DNA from 3 places in the Streptomyces sp. 8N616 genome. Region 3 is predicted to be linked to each of the others. Evidence: predicted binding sites of a transcription regulator. Region 3 holds the regulator's gene; each other region holds the start of a gene.
What was found. The regulator HrcA, encoded in region 3, represses chaperone genes, less so after heat shock. The targets are predictions, from matches to a motif close to TTNGCACTCNGNNNNNCNGAGTGCNAA.
Positions count from the first base shown of each region.

Region 1: groES (co-chaperone GroES) is a predicted target of HrcA. The motif match lies at 1,391-1,417, and genes of this name have one in related genera.
Region 2: groL (chaperonin GroEL) is a predicted target of HrcA. The motif match lies at 2,713-2,739, and genes of this name have one in related genera.

Region 1 is NZ_JBQQBY010000059.1:24,018-30,359, reverse strand. It holds gene ACTWQC_RS34285 (polysaccharide deacetylase family protein) at 14-1,249, shown strand; gene groES (co-chaperone GroES) at 1,565-1,873, shown strand; gene groL (chaperonin GroEL) at 2,005-3,627, shown strand; gene ACTWQC_RS34270 (ester cyclase) at 3,745-4,443, opposite strand; gene ACTWQC_RS34265 (SDR family NAD(P)-dependent oxidoreductase) at 4,506-5,279, opposite strand; gene ACTWQC_RS34260 (hypothetical protein) at 5,327-5,716, opposite strand; gene ACTWQC_RS34255 (hypothetical protein) at 5,713-5,991, opposite strand; partial or broken gene ACTWQC_RS34250 (LysR substrate-binding domain-containing protein) at 6,090-6,342, shown strand, end outside.
Region 2 is NZ_JBQQBY010000050.1:20,519-26,860, forward strand. It holds gene ACTWQC_RS32365 (phytoene desaturase family protein) at 1-839, shown strand, start outside; gene groL (chaperonin GroEL) at 930-2,552, opposite strand; gene ACTWQC_RS32375 (cold-shock protein) at 3,059-3,262, opposite strand; gene ACTWQC_RS32380 (ubiquitin-like small modifier protein 1) at 3,769-4,047, opposite strand; gene thrC (threonine synthase) at 4,217-5,503, opposite strand; SAM riboswitch class I at 5,522-5,666, opposite strand; gene ACTWQC_RS32390 (glucosyl-3-phosphoglycerate synthase) at 5,841-6,342, shown strand, end outside.
Region 3 is NZ_JBQQBY010000006.1:251,930-258,271, reverse strand. It holds gene ACTWQC_RS08035 (S41 family peptidase) at 1-717, opposite strand, end outside; gene ACTWQC_RS08030 (16S rRNA (uracil(1498)-N(3))-methyltransferase) at 791-1,540, opposite strand; gene ACTWQC_RS08025 (nitronate monooxygenase) at 1,537-2,616, opposite strand; gene dnaJ (molecular chaperone DnaJ) at 2,907-4,043, opposite strand; gene hrcA (heat-inducible transcriptional repressor HrcA) at 4,044-5,060, opposite strand; gene ACTWQC_RS08010 (MBL fold metallo-hydrolase) at 5,264-6,001, shown strand; gene ACTWQC_RS08005 (DUF3097 domain-containing protein) at 6,037-6,342, shown strand, end outside.

The DNA.
Region 1 (6,342 bases), on a different contig from region 3:
AGGATGCGACGCCATGCAGCTTGTACGACAAAACGAAAAAACTGCCCAGATCTGGCGATGGGGCACGAGTGTCCGCGGCGCCGCCGTGCTGATCCTCATCGGCGTGGTCGGAGGTGCCTGCGGCCAGCCACCCGACCGTGCGCCGAGGGACAGATCGAGTCCGGGATCCGAGCAGCGGCACGCCGCCGCCCTGGGGACGGTGCGCGCCCCGGACGCGACGTACGCCCTGGAGGGCACGGCGAGCGGGGCCGGGCGCATCGGCGGGGTGCGTGCGCCGGCGCGGGACTCGGTGCCCGGCATGGCGGCGGGCGCGCCGCACAGGCCCGGAGAAGCGCCCGGCGCGGCGTCCGGTTCAGGGCCCGGCGCGTCGGCGGCCACGCCGGGCAAGCGGCCGTCCGGGCAGGCTGCGGACGCCCAGCGCGCCGGGGGCGGGTCCGCGGGCGCCCAGGGCACGCCCGGCAGCGGCGCGGCCGCCTCCCGGCTGCGGTCCGGGACCACCCGCGCCCTGGACATCTACTCGAGCGAGCTGGTGAGGGCCGAGGCCGTCAGAATCGCCCTGGCCCGGAAGTGGGGCCTGCACCGCCTGCCGCTCTTTCCGCCGCCCCCGCCCGCCGCGAAGCTGCACCTGACCACACCCCGCGGGCTCGCGCGCGGCTCCGGCCTGCCGCCCGTGATCGCCCGGGTCCCCACCCGCGACCGCGTCGTCTTCCTGACGATCGACGACGGCGCCCACAAGGACCGGCGGCTGATCCGCATGCTGAGCGAGCTCGGTGTGCCGGCCAGCGCCTTCCTCAGCGACTACGTCGTACGCGACGACTACGACTATTTCCGCGGACTGCAGGCTCTCGACGTGGCGATCAACAACCACACCATCAGCCACCGCGATCTGCGCTCGCTCTCGTACGCGGGCCAGCGCAAGGAGATCTGCCGTCAGCAGGAGACCATCCAGCGCGAGTTCGGCATCCGGCCGCGGATCTTCCGCCCGCCCTACGGGAGCTACGACCGCGACACGCTGCGCGCCGCCAGGTCCTGCGGCATCACCGTGGTCCCGCTGTGGAGCGAGGAGGCGTTCCCCGGCCGGATCGAGTTCGGCGACGGCGACCGCAGGTTCCGTCCGGGCGACATCATCCTCACCCACTTCCGCGGACGCGGTGAGTGGGGCGGCACCATGCCGGACGTCATCCGCCGCGTGGTCCGTACGGCCACCGCCCAGGGCTTCGCGCTGGCCCGCCTCGAGGACTACGTCTGACGGCGCGGAGAAGGGTGCTCTCCTGGCCCCAGCCCCAGGCCGCGACGGTAAAGGCCAGGCCCGTGCAGGAGGCTGCCGCGGGGCGCCCCCTCGCCGTGGTCTCCTCGCCGGGAGGCGGACGCGCGGCGCGCCGTCAGCTCGTTGGCACTCTAGTTGACTGAGTGCTAACGCCGTCATAGTCTCGGCTTGGCACTCTCCACCAGGGAGTGCCAGACACTCAGCGACGGGCAGATCCGGCACCCGCGACGACGGATCTACCAGGTCGCCACCTCAGACAGTCAACCCCGTGAGATCTCCGAAGGGGGAGGTCGGATCGTGACGACCGCCAGCACCAAGGTTGCCATCAAGCCGCTCGAGGACCGCATTGTGGTCCAGCCGCTCGACGCCGAGCAGACCACGGCCTCTGGCCTGGTTATCCCGGACACTGCCAAGGAGAAGCCCCAGGAGGGCGTCGTCCTGGCCGTGGGCCCGGGCCGCTTCGAGGAGGGCAACCGCATCCCGCTCGACGTCAAGGTCGGCGATGTCGTGCTCTACAGCAAGTACGGCGGCACCGAGGTGAAGTACAGCGGCGAGGAGTACCTCGTCCTCTCGGCTCGCGACGTCCTCGCGATCGTCGAGAAGTAATTCACCCACGTTTGTGATCTGCGCCCCGGCTCCCGTGTCTCAACAACCGGGCGTCCGGGGCGCAGTTCGTACGAGCGATGGCGGCCGCTCCAGGGGCGGCCGAGGATCGCAATGAGAGGACATACGCAACCATGGCGAAGATCCTGAAGTTCGACGAGGACGCCCGTCGCGCCCTCGAGCGTGGCGTCAACAAGCTTGCCGACACCGTGAAGGTGACGATCGGCCCCAAGGGCCGCAACGTCGTCATCGACAAGAAGTTCGGCGCCCCGACCATCACCAACGACGGCGTGACCATCGCCCGCGAGATCGAGGTCGAGGACCCGTACGAGAACCTCGGCGCCCAGCTCGTCAAGGAGGTGGCGACCAAGACCAACGACATCGCGGGTGACGGCACCACCACCGCGACCGTCCTGGCCCAGGCGCTGGTCCGCGAGGGGCTGCGCAACGTCGCCGCGGGCGCCTCTCCGGCCGCCCTCAAGAAGGGCATCGACGCCGCCGTCAAGGCCGTCTCCGACGACCTGCTCGCCACCGCCCGCCCGATCGACGAGAAGTCCGACATCGCCGCTGTGGCCGGGCTGTCCGCCCAGGACAAGCAGGTCGGCGAGCTGATCGCCGAGGCCATGGACAAGGTCGGCAAGGACGGTGTCATCACCGTCGAGGAGTCCAACACCTTCGGTCTCGAGCTCGACTTCACCGAGGGCATGGCCTTCGACAAGGGCTACCTGTCGCCGTACTTCGTGACGGACCAGGAGCGGATGGAAGCGGTCCTCGACGACCCGTACATCCTGATCCACCAGGGCAAGATCGCGGCGATCGCCGACCTGCTGCCGCTGCTGGAGAAGATCATCCAGGCTGGTGGTTCCAAGCCGCTGCTGATCATCGCCGAGGACGTCGAGGGCGAGGCGCTGTCCACGCTGGTCGTCAACAAGATCCGCGGCACCTTCAACGCCGTCGCCGTCAAGGCCCCCGGCTTCGGCGACCGCCGCAAGGCGATGCTCGGCGACATGGCCACCCTCACCGGAGGCACCGTCGTCGCCGAGGAGGTCGGCCTCAAGCTCGACCAGGTCGGCCTGGACGTGCTGGGCTCCGCCCGCCGCGTGACCGTCACCAAGGACGACACCACGATCGTCGACGGTGCCGGCAAGGCCGAGGACGTGCAGGGCCGGATCGCCCAGATCAAGGCCGAGATCGAGGCCACCGACTCCGACTGGGACCGCGAGAAGCTTCAGGAGCGCCTCGCGAAGCTGGCCGGCGGTGTCTGCGTGATCAAGGTCGGCGCCGCGACCGAGGTCGAGCTCAAGGAGAAGAAGCACCGCCTGGAGGACGCCATCTCCGCGACCCGCGCCGCGGTCGAGGAGGGCATCGTCTCCGGTGGCGGCTCCGCGCTCGTCCACGCCGCGAAGGTGCTCGAGGGCAGCCTCGGCAAGGAAGGCGACGAGGCGACCGGTGTCGCCGTCGTGCGCCGCGCCGTCGTCGAGCCGCTGCGCTGGATCGCGGAGAACGCGGGCCTCGAGGGCTACGTGATCACCTCCAAGGTCGCCGAGCTGGAGAAGGGCCACGGCTTCAACGCCGCGACCGGCGAGTACGGCGACCTGGTGAAGGCCGGCGTCATCGACCCGGTCAAGGTCACCCGCTCCGCGCTGGAGAACGCGGCCTCCATCGCCTCCCTGCTGCTCACCACCGAGACGCTGGTGGTGGAGAAGAAGGAAGAGGAGGAGCCGGCGGCCGGTCACGGTCACGGCCACGCGCACTGACCGCGTACCTGCGACGAGAGCCCGCCGCTCAGCGGCGGGCTCTCGTGCGTCTGTTGCGCGTGTGCCTTTGTTGCGCGTGTGCGTCTGTTCGCGTCCGCGCCTGTGCTTTCTGGCGCGTCAGGCTACGGCCGCGCCGAGCTGCCGCATCAGGCCCAGCATGTCGTAGTACCACCAGCCTTCCTGGATCTTGCCGTCACGGAACCGGAAGATCGTGGTCCCGGTCATCGTGCACTCCTTGCCGGTGGGCGCGATGCCCATGAAGTCGCCGCGTTGCCTGCCGGTCCAGGTCCACCGGGTCACGACCCTGTCGCCCTCGGCGACCTGGTCGTCGAGCGCGAAGCGGAAGTCGAAGGCGCCGCGCCAGCGCGTGACGTCCTGCCGGAGGACGTCGGAGCCGACCGTGGACTCCTCGGCCTTCCCGATGTCGTGGTCGCGGTAGTCGGGGGCGAAAAGCTCGCCGATCAGGTCGAGCTTGCCTTCGCCGGCGATCTCCTCGAAGAAGCGGCGGGCCGTCGCCGCGTTGAGCGGCTCGTCCCGCACCACGTCGAGATCGATGAAGGTGGGCATCTCGTCACAGAGCGCCACCATCTCCTGGAACGTCCGGTCCGTCTCCGGCAGGTTGGAGTTCTTCATCGCCTCCTCGTACGAGGGGAACTCGATGATCTCGACCAGGTGGTTGGCGTCCGTGTGGTCGCGGCCGACGATCGAGTGGGTGGCCGTCCTCTTGCCCTGCGTCTGCTCGACCCAGGTGTCCATGAGACGGTTCATGTCGTCGAGCTTGCTGGTCTTGCAGTCGATGATCTGCACGAATGTCATGGCGCCTCCCGCGGTGAGTCCGACTCGTCCATTTTAGTGACGAATGCCCGCCTGTGTCTGGGTCAGTTGGGGCCGTAGCGCCGCCCCGTACGGGACGAGATCCCGCCCAGTGCACCCCGTGGCGCCAGCTTCGCCAGCCCCATCAGCGCCTTGTAACGGGCGTCCGGGATGGACACCGTCCGGCCCCGCGCCAGATCCTGCATCGCCGCCGCGACGACCTTGTCCGCGTCGAGCCACATCCAGCCGGGAATGTTCTCCGTCCCCATCCCGGCCCGCTCGTGGAACTCGGTCCGTACGAATCCCGGGCACAGCGCCATCAGCCGCACCCCCGAGCCGGCCAGATCCCGTGCCGCACCCTGCGTGAACTGCACGACCCACGACTTGCTCGCGCCGTACGTCCCCCGCGGTACGAACGCCGCGACCGACGCGACGTTCACCACCCCGCCGCGCCCGCGCTCCCGCATGCCCTCCGCCGCGGCACTCGTCAGCCGCAGCACCGCCTCGCAGTGCACCTTGAGCATCCGCAGCTCCTCGGCCATCGGGACCTCGAGATAGCGGCCCTTGTTGCCGAAACCCGCGTTGTTGACCAGCAGATCCACCGGGTTCTTCGGGTCCGCGAGCCGCTCCTCGACCGCCGCGATGCCCTTGTCCTCCGCCAGGTCGGCGGGCAGCACCTCGGCCTCGATCCGGTGCCGGTCGTGCAGCTCGGTCGCCTGCTCCCGCAGCCGCGTGACGTCGCGGGCCACCAGCACGAGATCGTGCCCGTCGGCGGCCAGCCGCCGCGCGAACGCGGCCCCGATCCCTGCGGTGGCTCCCGTAATCAGTGCAGTCGTCATGGCGGAACGCTAGCGTCCGGCGGCTGCCGCTTCGACAGCCCCTCGGATCACGGCACGCTCTCGGTCTCCACGCGCGCGTCCACCTGCTTGTACGAGGCGGCCGCGCTGGTCAGCACCGGCAGTCCCGTCGACAGGCCCAGGTGCGCTGCGTGCGCCGTCGCCGTGTCGACCGCTCGCTCCGCCGCGATCTGGGCCACCGCCCAGCAGCCGAGTTCGTCCAGCGGGCGGAAGACGAAGCTGGGCGCCGCGAACGCGGCCTCTATCTGCTGCCGGACGTCGGCGAGCGCGGACTCGGCCAGCCCTTGTGTGAGACAGAGCACCGGTACGTACAGCGGCTGCGCGGTCTCGACCGAGCGGAACACCCGTGCCGCCATGTAGATGCTGCCGTGCGCGAGCGCGCGGACGGCAGTGTGGTCGAGGATGTAGCCGCCGCTCACGCGGCGTGCTCCGTGCTCGAGCCGTCCCCGCGACGCCTGTCCATCTCCCGAGCCCAGGCCAGGGCCTCTTCCCACTCGCCCGGCGCGGCCTCGGCCTTGGCGCGGCCCGCGATCCACTCAACGGCGCGGCGGGCGCGCTCGATCTCGCCGATCCGGCGCGCGGCGGCCTCGTCCAGCCACCCGGAGACGGAGTCCGCCTGCCCCCGGGCGACCAGCTCCTCGATCGCCGCGAACCGCTCCGGGTCGAGGCTGATCGTGATCTTCTTCTTCGCCATACCGCGACCATACTCCGGTATGGGCGACGTCGTCAGACCCGGGCGCACTACGGCCGCCCGCCTCAAAGACTCGCTTTATGGGTGAGCCATGATCGAGGCCCGTCACGTCGGAGATGCTGCGGGCCGGAGACCGCGAGATCGCGCTGGCCTTCGGCTCCGGGCGTCCGAGACACGGAGCAGGCATCGGTGGGGTCGCGGCCCATGCCCGAGGAGCTATGGGGGAGGGAGAGCCTGGTCGTACGGCCGTTGCTCACCGACCGGCTGGTCGGAGTCGTCCCCGAGGGGCACGCCTTCGCGGGCGCCGACCGGGTCGGCATCGGGGAACTGGCCGGGGAGTCCTGGATCGCGGGG
Region 2 (6,342 bases), on a different contig from region 3:
GAGCGGTCTGCCTCATGCTCACTGCCGCGGGGCACCGGTACGGCTGGCCGGTGGCGCGCGGCGGGTCGCGGGCAATCAGCGACGCCCTCGCCAAGGTCCTCAAGGAGCTCGGCGGCACCGTCGAAACAGGGGTACGGGTGCGCTCCCTCGGCGAGCTGCGAGCGGCGCGAACCGTCCTGTTCGACGTCGCCCCGGGCGCGGCCGCCGACATATGCGGGGACCAGCTACCCCCGCGGGTCCGCCGCGCCTACCGGCGCTGGCGCCACGGGCCGGCGGCGTTCAAGCTCGACCTGGCCGTCGAGGGCGGGGTTCCGTGGACCAACACGGCCTGCCGTCGCGCCGGCACCGTTCACCTCGGCGGTCCCCTGGAGGAGGTCGTCCACGCCGAGCGGGAGACCAGCCGCGGCCGCATGCCCGAGCGTCCGTTCGTCCTGGTCGCCCAGCAGTACCTCGCCGATCCCGACCGGTCCGCCGGGAACATCCACCCGCTCTACGCGTACGCGCATGTCCCGCACGGCTACACGGGTGACGCCACGGACGCCATCCTGAATCGGATCGAGGAGTTCGCACCGGGCTTCCGCGAGGGCGTAGTCGGAAGCTTCGTCCGCTCGACCACCGACATGGCCCACTACAACCCGAACTATGTCGGCGGCGACATTCTCACCGGGGCCAATACTGCTGTGCAGGTGGCGCTGCGACCGCGGGTGGCGCTCGACCCGTACAGCACCGGCATCCCCGGCGTCTTCCTGTGCTCGGCCGCCACCCCACCCGGTGCCGGAACCCATGGCATGTGCGGCTACAACGCAGCGCAGTCCGCGCTGAAATTCCTCGGCCGGTAGCCTCGGCGCCCCGCACGAAAAGCCGCTGGGGCGGCACCTTCACAGGTGCCGCCCCAGCGTTCAGGACTTCTGATCGACCGCTTCGGTCGATCAGAAGTCCATGTCACCGCCCGGCATGCCGCCCGGGGCCGCCGGGGCGGCCTTCTCCGGCTTGTCGGCGATGACGGCCTCGGTGGTGAGGAAGAGCGCCGCGATGGAGGCGGCGTTCTGCAGCGCGGAACGCGTGACCTTGGCCGGGTCGATGATGCCCTCGGCGACCAGGTCGACGTACTCGCCGGTCGCGGCGTTGAGGCCGTGACCCGGGGTCAGGTTGCGAACCTTCTCCACGACGACGCCGCCCTCGAGACCGGCGTTGACCGCGATCTGCTTCAGCGGGGCCTCCAGGGCCAGGCGCACGGCCTGGGCACCGGTGGCCTCGTCACCGTCGAGCTCGAGCTTCTCGAAGACCGAGGAAGCCTGCAGCAGGGCCACGCCACCACCGGCGACGATGCCCTCCTCGACGGCAGCCTTGGCGTTGCGCACCGCGTCCTCGATGCGGTGCTTGCGCTCCTTGAGCTCGACCTCGGTCGCGGCACCGGCCTTGATGACGGCCACGCCGCCGGCCAGCTTCGCGAGGCGCTCCTGGAGCTTCTCGCGGTCGTAGTCCGAGTCCGAGGCCTCGATCTCGGCGCGGATCTGGTTGACCCGGCCCTGGACCTGGTCGCTGTCACCGGCGCCGTCGACGATGGTCGTCTCGTCCTTGGTGATGACGACCTTGCGAGCGCGGCCCAGCAGGTCGATACCGGCGTTCTCCAGCTTGAGGCCGACCTCCTCGGAGATGACGGTGCCACCGGTGAGGATGGCGATGTCGCCGAGCATGGCCTTGCGGCGGTCACCGAAGCCCGGGGCCTTGACGGCGACGGACTTGAAGGTGCCGCGGATCTTGTTGACGACGAGCGTGGACAGGGCCTCGCCCTCGACGTCCTCGGCGATGATCAGCAGCGGCTTGCCGGACTGCATGACCTTCTCCAGCAGCGGGAGCAGGTCCTTCACCGCCGATACCTTGGAGTTGACGATCAGGATGTACGGGTCGTCGAGGACGGCCTCCATACGCTCCATGTCGGTCGCGAAGTACGCGGAGATGTAGCCCTTGTCGAAGCGCATGCCCTCGGTGAGCTCCAGCTCGAGCCCGAAGGTCTGCGACTCCTCGACGGTGATGACGCCTTCCTTGCCGACCTTGTCCATCGCCTCCGCGATGAGCTCGCCGATCTGGGTGTCGGCGGCGGAGATGGAGGCGGTGGAGGCGATCTGCTCCTTGGTCTCCACGTCCTTGGCCTGCTCGAGCAGGGCGGCCGAGACGGCCTCGACGGCCCGCTCGATGCCGCGCTTGAGGGCCATCGGGTTGGCGCCCGCGGCAACGTTGCGGAGGCCTTCCTTGACGAGCGCCTGGGCCAGGACGGTCGCGGTCGTCGTGCCGTCACCGGCGACGTCGTCCGTCTTCTTCGCGACCTCCTTGACCAGCTCGGCGCCGATCTTCTCGTACGGGTCCTCGAGCTCGATCTCCTTGGCGATGGACACGCCATCGTTGGTGATCGTGGGGGCGCCCCACTTCTTCTCGAGGACGACGTTCCGGCCCTTGGGGCCGAGCGTGACGCGGACGGCGTCGGCGAGCTGGTTCATCCCGCGCTCGAGACCGCGCCGTGCCTCCTCGTCGAACGCGATGATCTTGGCCATGTGAAGTGGTCCTCCCGGACTGGGGTGGATTGCTCCGGACCGCGCCCGCGCCCGCGACGGACGGCCTGCACGCCTGACGGTTCCTTGCCCCGCCCAGCCTGCGGGCCTCACCGACCCGGTCCTTCTGTCACTCTCAACGTCAGAGTGCTAACGCCAATGATTAGCACTCTCCCCCCGAGAGTGCAAGGCGGCCCGAAGGGCCTCATTGAGGGGTGGCGGTCGGGCGACGGGTGGGCGCAAGCCGGCCCGAAGGGCCTCGTCGAGGGGTGGCGGTCGGGCGACGGGCGGGCGCAAGCCGCCCGGAGGGCGCCGATGAGGGTGGCGGCCGGGCGACGGGTGGGCGCAAGGCGGCCCGAAGGGCCTCGTTGAGGGGTGGCGGTCGGTGGGGTCCCATACCGAAGGCCAGGGGAGGGTGGGCGCAAGCCGTGTGCCATGGCGAAGGGCCCGCACCCTCGACGGGGTGCGGGCCCTCTTCTAACGCCTGTGGTCAGTCGGCGCGTCCTCGGTCAGCCTGCTACGCGGACCATGTCCGCCTGCGGCCCCTTCTGGCCCTGCGAGATCTCGAACTCGACCCGCTGACCTTCCTCGAGGGTGCGGTAGCCGTCCATCTGAATCGCGCTGTAGTGCACGAAGACGTCCGCACCACCGTCGACCGCGATGAAGCCGTACCCCTTCTCCGCGTTGAACCACTTGACGGTGCCCTGAGCCATCCCTAACTCCCCTATTACTGGCCCTTGCGCAGGACCGCACTCCGCGGACCCGGGTCAGACTTCACCCAGACCTCACCCCCCAAACACGCGGGGGTGTGCGCCGGAACGCCTCGACCGCGGCTGAATGTATCTGCACGGATGCCGTCTGCAACAGGTCAATCCGACGAGAATTCTGGGCGCACCCGATCGGTAATTCCCGTGGAATTAGCAAGAATTCAGGGCAACTCGGGCCGGGCATAACGCATCAAACCGACAAATCGCGCACACACTTGGGACACAACTTGTCGGTTCTCATATGCGTTCGGCAAGGACGCCGGCGGGGGATTGACCAACTGTACCGCGCTCAACCACGTAGAACCGCCCCCTCCGCTTCTCTCACGGAGGGGGCGATCCCGATTACGAAACGTTGTTGAGTTTTGTCCTCAACTATTTTCCGGAGCGGCCGGAGGCGCTGGAGCCACTGGAGCCACTGGAGGTGGCCTGGAGGGGCTGGGGGCTGGAGGCGCTCAGCAGCCGCCCGCGACAGCCGGGATGATCGAGACCCCGGCGCCGTCCGGCGTCGCCGTCTGCAGCCCGTCCTCGAAACGCACGTCGTCGTCGTTGACGTAGACGTTCACGAAGCGGCGGAGCTTGCCCGTGTCGTCCAGGACGCGCGCGGCGATGCCCGGGTGGTTCTTCTCCAGCGACTCGATGACCTCGGCGAGAGTCGCGCCCTCGGCACTCACCTCGGCCTGGCCACCGGTGTAGGTGCGCAGGATGGTCGGGATACGGACGTTGACGCTCATACGGGGTCACCTTCGGTGCGAGGGCGGATTCAGGGTTTCGTGTTCCGGTGCGGGCCGGTGGCCGGGTTGTGCCCACCCTCCCCCAGAGCTTCGCCTGGGTGGGGGTCCCCCCGGCGAAGCCAGGGGGAGTACCCCCAGCCCCGCGGAGCGAATGGCCACAACCCGACGGTCAGTCGGCGAGGCCCGCCTCACGGAACGCGTCGAGGCTCGGGCGGATGGTCGCGGACGGGCCCGTGGTCGGGGCCACCGCGTCAAGCGTCTTGAGGCCGTCGCCGGTGTTCAGCACCACCGTCTCGCCCGCCGGGTCGAGCTGACCCGTCTCGATCAGCTTGCGCAGCACACCCACCGTCACGCCACCCGCGGTCTCCGCGAAGATGCCCTCGGTGCGCGCCAGCAGCTTGATCGCGTCGACGACCTGCTCGTCGTCGACGTCCTCGACCGCGCCACCCGTACGGCGGCAGATGTCGAGCACGTACGGGCCGTCGGCCGGGTTGCCGATGGCCAGCGACTTGGCGATGGTGTCCGGCTTCACGGGCCGTACGACGTCGTGGCCGTCCTTGAACGCCCGCGACACCGGGGAGCAGCCCTCGGCCTGCGCGCCGAAGATCTTGTACGGCTTGTCCTCCACCAGACCGAGCCGGATCAGTTCCTTCAGCCCCTTGTCGATCTTCGTGAGCTGCGAGCCCGAGGCGATCGGGATGACGAGGTTGTCCGGGAGCCGCCAGCCGAGCTGCTCGGCGATCTCGTACGCCAGGGTCTTGGAGCCCTCGCCGTAGTACGGGCGCAGGTTCACGTTGACGAAGCCCCAGCCCTGGCCGAGCGGATCGCCGATCAGCTCGCTGCAGAAGCGGTTCACGTCGTCGTACGTGCCCTCGATGCCCACCAGGTCGCCGCCGTAGACGGCGGCCATCACGACCTTGCCCGCCTCCAGGTCGTGCGGGATGAACACGCAGGACCGGAAGCCGGCACGGGCGGCCGCGGCGCCGACGGCTCCCGCGAGGTTGCCCGTGGAGGAGCAGGAGAGGGTGGTGAAGCCGAAGGCGCGGGCCGCCTCGACGGCGATGGCGACGACGCGGTCCTTGAAGGAGTGGGTGGGGTTCCCGGAGTCGTCCTTGACGTGCAGGCCGCCGGTGACGCCCAGCTCACGGGCGAGGTTGTCGGCCTTCACGAGATGGGTGAAGCCGGGGTTCAGGTTCGGCTTGCTCGCGACGTCGGCGGGGACGGGAAGCAGCGGGGCGTACCGCCAGATGTTGTTCGGGCCTGCCTCGATCCGCTTCCGCAGGCCCTCGGGGTCGCCGCTCGGCAGGTCGTACGCCACCTCGAGCGGCCCGAAACACACCTCGCACGCGAAGATCGGGCCGAGGGCGAATCGCTCGCCGCACTCACGGCAGGACAGGGCGGCGGCCGGTCCGAGAGAGACGGTTTCGGTGCTGTTCGCAACGGTTTGCACAGCCATGGATGGCGAGGCCCTTTCTCCTCATCTTTCCCGTGACGGACTTCGCCACGAGACGGAATTGGCACCTTCCCTAGCCGGGAGCCTCGCCATGCGATGCGCGAGACCGGCTGGAGGGTTGCCGGGGCTTCAACGGGCCGTTTCCCTCTGCCCCTCTGGATGAGCGGTATGGCACCGGGCAGCATCCCCGGGCATTTGTCCGCGCCCACCCCGACATGAAGTGGACACGTGCGTTGTTCAAGACTGTAACGGAAGGCACGGACGGTTGAGGGAGTCGTCCGAACCGCGAGATGGATCACATGGTTCTCATGGGGTCCCGACACCAGGGAGACGAGCGTACGTGCTTGATGAGGTGGAGCGCTGGCTGGAGCGCCGCTCCTGGTCCGCCGCCGATCGTCCGCTGAGCCGGCTCCTCGCCGCCAAGCGGAGCGCAGGGCCCGCAGGGACGGTCACCGTCGTACTCCCCGCGCTCGACGAGGAGACCACAGTCGGGCCGATCGTGGAGACGATCCGCCGCGAGCTGATGAGCGAGGCGGTGCCCCTGGTCGACGAGCTGGTGGTGCTCGACTCCGGCTCCACCGACCGTACGGCCGAGGTGGCCGCCGCGGCCGGGGCCCGGGTGGTGCACCGCGACACGATCCTGCCGCGGCTGACCCCACTGCCCGGCAAGGGCGAGGTGCTGTGGCGCTCGCTCCTGGTCACCAGCGGCGAGATCGTCTGTTTCGTGGATGCCGACCTGCGCGACTTCTCGGCGATCTTCGTGTCCGGGATCGTCGGGCCGCTGCTCACCGAGCCGGATGTGCAGCTGGTCAAGGCGATGTACGACCGCCCGCTGGGCGCGA
Region 3 (6,342 bases):
GGTGTGACGGCGCAGGTCGGAGCCGTCGGGGAGGGAGGAGTAGAGCGCGCCGGTGCTCTCGTGGTCGGAGAGGAACGCGATCCGGTCCCCCACCCACAGCGGGCACTCGATGTTCCCGTCGAGCTCTGCGTGCAGCCGCTCGAACTCCCCGCTCCCGTCGCGGTCGAGCCACAGCTTGCCCGCCGTGCCGCCGCGGTAGCGCTTCCAGGCCGCGGCCTCGCGGCCCATGGTCGCCGAGAGCAGCAGCACGCCCCCGCGGGCCCCGCCCGGGCCGTACGCCACGGCGCCGACCGGACCGTACGGGAGCGTGCGCGCCGGGCCGCCGTCCAGCGGGACGGCCCGCGCCCAGGTGCGGCGCACGGACGCCTGCTCGTACGTGCTGATCGCCAGCACCTCGCCGCCGGGCGTCCAGCCGCGGACCGCGGTCTTCCAGCTGCCCCAGTAGGTGAGCCGCGTGGAGCTGCCGCCGTCCACGGGCGCGATGTGCACCTCGGGCGCGCCGTCGCGGGTGGAGGTCCAGGCGATGTGCCCGCCGTCCGGGGAGATGCGCGGGTACGAGACGGGCATGTTGTCGGCGCTGACCCGCCAGGCGCGGCCCCCGCCGATGGGGGCGGCCCATACGTCGTCCTCGGCGGTGAAGGTGATCAACTCGCCGTGCAGATGCGGGTGGCGGAGATACGAGGGCTGCGGCGAAGAAGGCGTCGAAGGCTGGGTCACCCCGCCACACTAATCACGCGCTGCGGGCCCGACCAGCACTTTCCGTGACTTGCGATCAGTGGGCAGGGTACGGTCAGGACCAGCGGCCCGTACGGCCCAGCAGCAGGGCCGTCGCCGCCGTGCCCGCGGTGGAGGTGCGCAGCACGCTCGGGCCCAGCCGGTACGGCTTCGCTCCCGCTTCCCCGAACGCCGCAAGCTCCTCCGAGGAGACGCCTCCCTCGGGGCCGACGACCAGCACGATGTCCCCCTCGGCGGGGAGTTCCGCCGAGGCCAGCGGCTCGCTGCCCTCCTCGTGGAGCACGGCCGCGAACGCCGCCCCCGCCAGCATCCCGGCGACCTGACGCGTCGTCATCGGCTCGGTCACCTCGGGGAAGCGGAGGCGGCGGGACTGCTTGCCCGCCTCGCGGGCGGTGGCCCGCCACTTGCCCAGCGACTTCAGTCCGCGCTCGCCCTTCCACTGCGTGACGCAGCGCGCCGCCGCCCACGGGACGATCGCGTCGGCACCGGTCTCCGTCATGGTCTCGACGGCGAGTTCGCCCCTGTCCCCCTTGGGCAGTGCCTGGACGACGGTGATCCGGGGCCGCGGCTCGGCCTCCGTACGGAGCTCGCAGACCGCGACCTCCAGCCGGTCCTTGCCCTCGACGGCGGCCACCGTGCCGTACGCCCCGCTGCCCGCGCCGTCCGTCAGCACGATCTCCTCGCCGATGCGCAGCCGCCGTACGGACACCGCGTGGCGGCCCTCGGGCCCGTCGAGCGTGATGGCCCTCGCGCCGTTCCCGAGCCGGAGCCGGTCGCGGTCGACCAGGAAGACCGGAGCCGTCACGTGGCGGCCCCGAGCGTCAACGTCGCCCGCGCGGCCTCCAGTTCGGCGGTCAGCACCTCGACCAGCTGCCCGGCCGGCAGCTGGCGCGCCAGCTTGTGGCCCTGGCCCGCCCACAGCGCCATGCCCTGCGGGTCGCCCGCCGTGGCCGCGGCCTTGCGCAGCCCGGCGGTCAGGTAGTGGATCTGCGGGTAGGCGGCCGGCGCGTACGGGCCGTGCTCGCGGATGAAGCGGTTGACCAGGCCGCGCGCCGGGCGTCCCGAGAAGGCGCGGGTGAGCTGGGTGCCGGTGAACAGCGGCTCCGTCATCGCCCGCTTGTGCAGCGCGTTCGCGCCCGACTCGGTGGTGACGAGGAAGGCCGTGCCGAGCTGGACCGCGGCGGCTCCCGCGGCCAGGGCGCCCGCGATCTGTCCGCCGCGCATCAGCCCGCCCGCCGCCACGATCGGCAGCTGTACGGCCTCGCGGACCTGCGCGATGAGCGTCAGCAGGCCGACGCCGGAGGCGGTGCCGTCGGCCTGCGGGTCGTCGTGGTGGGTGCCCTGGTGGCCGCCCGCCTCGATGCCCTGGACGCAGACGGCGTCGGCGCCCGACCACTGGGCGGCCTGCGCCTCGGCGACGCTGGTGACGGTGACGACCGTGAGCGTGCCGGTCTTGCCGAAGGCGTCGAGGACGGCGCGCGAGGGGCAGCCGAAGGTGAAGGAGACGACCGGGACGGGGTCGTCGAGCAGGATCGCGAGCTTGGCCTCGTACGCGTCGTCCGTCGACCCGTCGGTGTCGCCGAGCGGCGTCTCGTACCAGGCGGCCTCGCCCGCGAGCTGCTCGCGGTAGACCTCGACGGCGGACGGGTCGGCGACGCAGGGCTGCGGCATGAAGAGGTTCACGCCGAAGGGGCGCTGGGTGAGCCCGCGGAGCCGCTTGATCTCCTGGTACATGGCCTCCGGCGTCTTGTACCCGGCAGCCAGGAAGCCGAGGCCGCCCGCGTCGCACACGGCGGCGGCGAGCTCGGGGCACGAGGCGCCGCCGGCCATGGGGGCCTGCACGATGGGGTGCGGCGACAGATCGGAGAACACGGAGGGCATGTCCACATGGTGTCACGCGGTGACGCCCTGCGGCTGAGCGGGCCCCGCCGCCGCGGTGCGGGCACGCGCCCCACGGCTGTGGGCAGTCGTTCCCCAGGGCGGAACGGGCCCCTCCGCCCCCCGGTGTGGGCATTCGTCCCGCGGGGCGGGACGGGTGGGCACACCGCGGCCACCGGCGTGCAGCCGCGTACGAGACGGCAACCCTCCGGCGGGGGTACGCCGCCGTTGCCGGGTGCGGGCCGTGGTGTGCCCACCCGTTCCGCCCCGCGGAACGAATGCCCACACCACGGCTAGCGGCCGTTGAAGGCGTCCTTCAGGCGGGAGAAGAGGCCCTGCTGGCCCGGCTGGAACTGGCCCAGCGGCCGTTCCTCGCCACGCAGCTTCGCCAGCTGCCGCAGCAGGTCCTCCTGCTGCGGATCGAGCTTCGACGGGGTCTGGACCTCGACGTGGACGACCAGGTCGCCGCGCCCGCCGCCTCGCAGGTGCGTGATCCCGCGCTGGTGCAGCGGGATCGACTGCCCGGACTGCGTCCCCGGCCGGATGTCGACCTCCTCGAGCCCGTCCAGCGTCTCCAGCGGCACCTTCGTGCCGAGCGCGGCCGCCGTCATCGGGATGGTGACCGTGCAGTGCAGGTCGTCGCCGCGGCGCTGGAACACCGCGTGCGGCAGCTCGTGGATCTCGACGTACAGGTCGCCCGCCGGGCCGCCCCCCGGGCCGACCTCACCCTCGCCCGCGAGCTGGATGCGGGTGCCGTTGTCGACACCGGCCGGGATCTTGACGGTGAGCGTGCGCCGCGACCGTACGCGCCCGTCGCCCGCGCACTCCGGGCACGGGTTCGGCACGACCGTGCCGAACCCCTGGCACTGCGGGCACGGCCGCGAGGTCATGACCTGCCCGAGGAAGGACCGCGTCACCTGCGAGACCTCGCCGCGGCCGCGGCACATGTCGCAGGTCTGCGCCGACGTCCCCGGCGCCGCGCCCTCGCCGCTGCACGTGGTGCAGACGATGGCCGTGTCGACCTGGATGTCCTTCGTCGTTCCGAAGGCCGCCTCGTCCAGCTCGATGTCGAGCCGGATCATCGCGTCCTGGCCGCGCCGCGTACGCGACCGCGGCCCGCGCTGCGACGCGGTGCCGAAGAAGGCGTCCATGATGTCGGAGAAGTTGCCGAAGCCCGCGCCGAAGCCGCCCGCGCCGCCACCGGCGGCGGCGCCGGAGAGCGGGTCGCCGCCGAGGTCGTAGACCTGCTTCTTCTGCGGGTCCGAGAGCACCTCGTAAGCGGCGTTGATCTCCTTGAACCGCTCCTGGGTCTTCGGATCCGGGTTGACGTCCGGGTGCAGCTCACGAGCGAGGCGCCGGAACGCCTTCTTGATCTCGTCCTGCCCTGCGTCGCGGCGCACGCCGAGGACGGCGTAGTAATCCGTGGCCACTTACGACTCCGCCAGGATCTGTCCGACGTAACGTGCCACTGCGCGTACCGCTCCCATCGTTCCGGGGTAGTCCATGCGGGTCGGTCCGACCACGCCGAGTTTGGCGACTGCCTCGTCGCCCGAACCGTAGCCGACCGCGACGACCGACGTGGAGTTCAGTCCTTCGTGAGCATTCTCATGCCCGATTCGTACGGTCATGCCCGGGTCCTTGGCCTCCCCGAGCAGTTTGAGGAGCACCACCTGCTCCTCGAGAGCTTCCAGCACCGGCCGGATGGTCAGCGGGAAGTCGTGCGCGAAGCGGGTGAGGTTGGCGGTACCGCCGATCACCAGACGCTCCTCAGTCTCCTCGACCAAGGTCTCGAGCAGGACGGCCAGGACCGTGGAGACGGTGGCCTGGTCCTCCGGGTCGAAGGAGTCGGGCAGGTCCTGCACGAGCTGGGGCACATCGGAGAACCGCCGGGCGACGATCCGGCTGTTGAGCCGCGCCCGCAGGTCGGCGAGCGAGGTCTCGCCGAAGGGCGCCGGGAGGTCCACCATGCGTTGCTCGACGCGGCCGGTGTCCGTGATCAGCACGAGCATGATCCGGGCCGGGGCCAGCGACAGCAGCTCCACGTGCCGGATGGTCGAGCGCGTCAGCGACGGGTACTGCACCACCGCGACCTGCCGGGTCAGCTGCGCGAGCAGCCTGACCGTACGGCCCACCACGTCGTCCAGGTCGACGGCGCCGTCCAGGAAGTTCTGGATGGCCCTGCGCTCGGCCTGGGAGAGCGGCTTGACACCCGCCAGCTTGTCGACGAAGAGCCGGTAGCCCTTGTCGGTCGGGATACGGCCCGCGCTCGTGTGCGGCTGGGCGATGTAACCCTCGTCCTCCAGCACCGCCATGTCGTTGCGGACGGTCGCCGGGGAGACGCCGAGGCCGTGCCGCTCCGTGAGCGCCTTGGAGCCGACCGGCTCCTCCGTGCCCACGTAGTCCTGGACGATGGCGCGCAGCACCTCGAGTCTGCGTTCGCTGAGCATGCGCACACCTCCAGCTGCGGTTCCTCGGCCCTCTGCTTGGCACTCACTGTGTCTGAGTGCCAGCTTCCCCCGAGCCAGTGTACGGCGCACTGGTATGACCAGGGCAAGGGCGGCCCACCTGCCGGGTTCCCGCCGGCCGGGGATGGCGGCCGGCGGGAACCCGGCAGCGGGCAACGCTACCCGGCTGCGACTAGCGTCGTCGTATGAACCGGACTTGGGAAGAGGCGGGCTGGGAGCAGCTTGCGCCGGGCGTCGCCCGGCGGAGGCTGCCCGGCTGGGACGCGACGGCGGGCCTCGTCCACGGCCCGTCCGCGGTGCTGATGGTGGACGCGGGAGCCACCCTGCGCGAGGGCGCGGAGCTGCGGCGGCAGGCGGAGGAGATGCTCGGCCGCCGGGTGACGCATCTCGCGCTCACCCACCCGCACTTCGATCACGTCCTGGGCGCCGCGGCCTTCGCGGGGACGCAGGTGTACGGCGCGATCCGGATGGACCTGATGATGGGCGGGCAGCGGGCGCGCGCGACGCTGCGCGAGGACGCGATCCGGCACGGGCTCGACCGGGAGGCCGCGGCGGAGGCGGCCGAGCTGCTCGTCCCGCCGCGCCACCTGATCAGCGGGGACATGACGGTGTCGCTCGGCGAAGGGCGCGAGGCGGTGCTGGTGAACGCCGGGCCCGGGCACAGCGGCCACGACCTGGCGGTGCTCGTGCCGGGCCGCGGGGGCGCGCCGAGCGTCGTCTTCTGCGGCGACCTGGTGGAGGAGTCGGGCGAGCCGCAGGCCGGGCCCGACGCCATTCCGTCGCAGTGGCCCGCGGCGCTGGACCGCCTCCTGGGCCTGGGCGGCGAGGACGCGCTGTACGTGCCCGGGCACGGAGCGGTGGTCGACGCCCGCTTCGTCCGGGCCCAGCGCGACGAGCTGGCGGCGCGCTTCGGCGTGTCGTAGCCGCACGGGGGCGACGGCTCCGTAGTGTCGGCCGGATGCGCAGCAGCAGACAGTACGGGCCGGATCTCACGCCGCCGTGGAAGAAGCAGAAGCCCGTGCCCGAGGTGCCGGCCGAGATCGACCTGGTGGTCGAGGAGGTCACCACCGGCTTCTGCGGTGCCGTCGTCCGCTGCGAGAAGACGGCCCAGGGCCCGACGGTCACCCTCGAGGACCGCTTCGGCAAGCATCGCGTCTTCCCCATGGAGCCCCGCGGCTTCCTGCTGGAGGGGCGCGTCGTCACGCTCGTACGCCCCTCGGTGGCGGCCCCGCGTACGCCGACCCGTACGGCGTCGGGCTCGGTC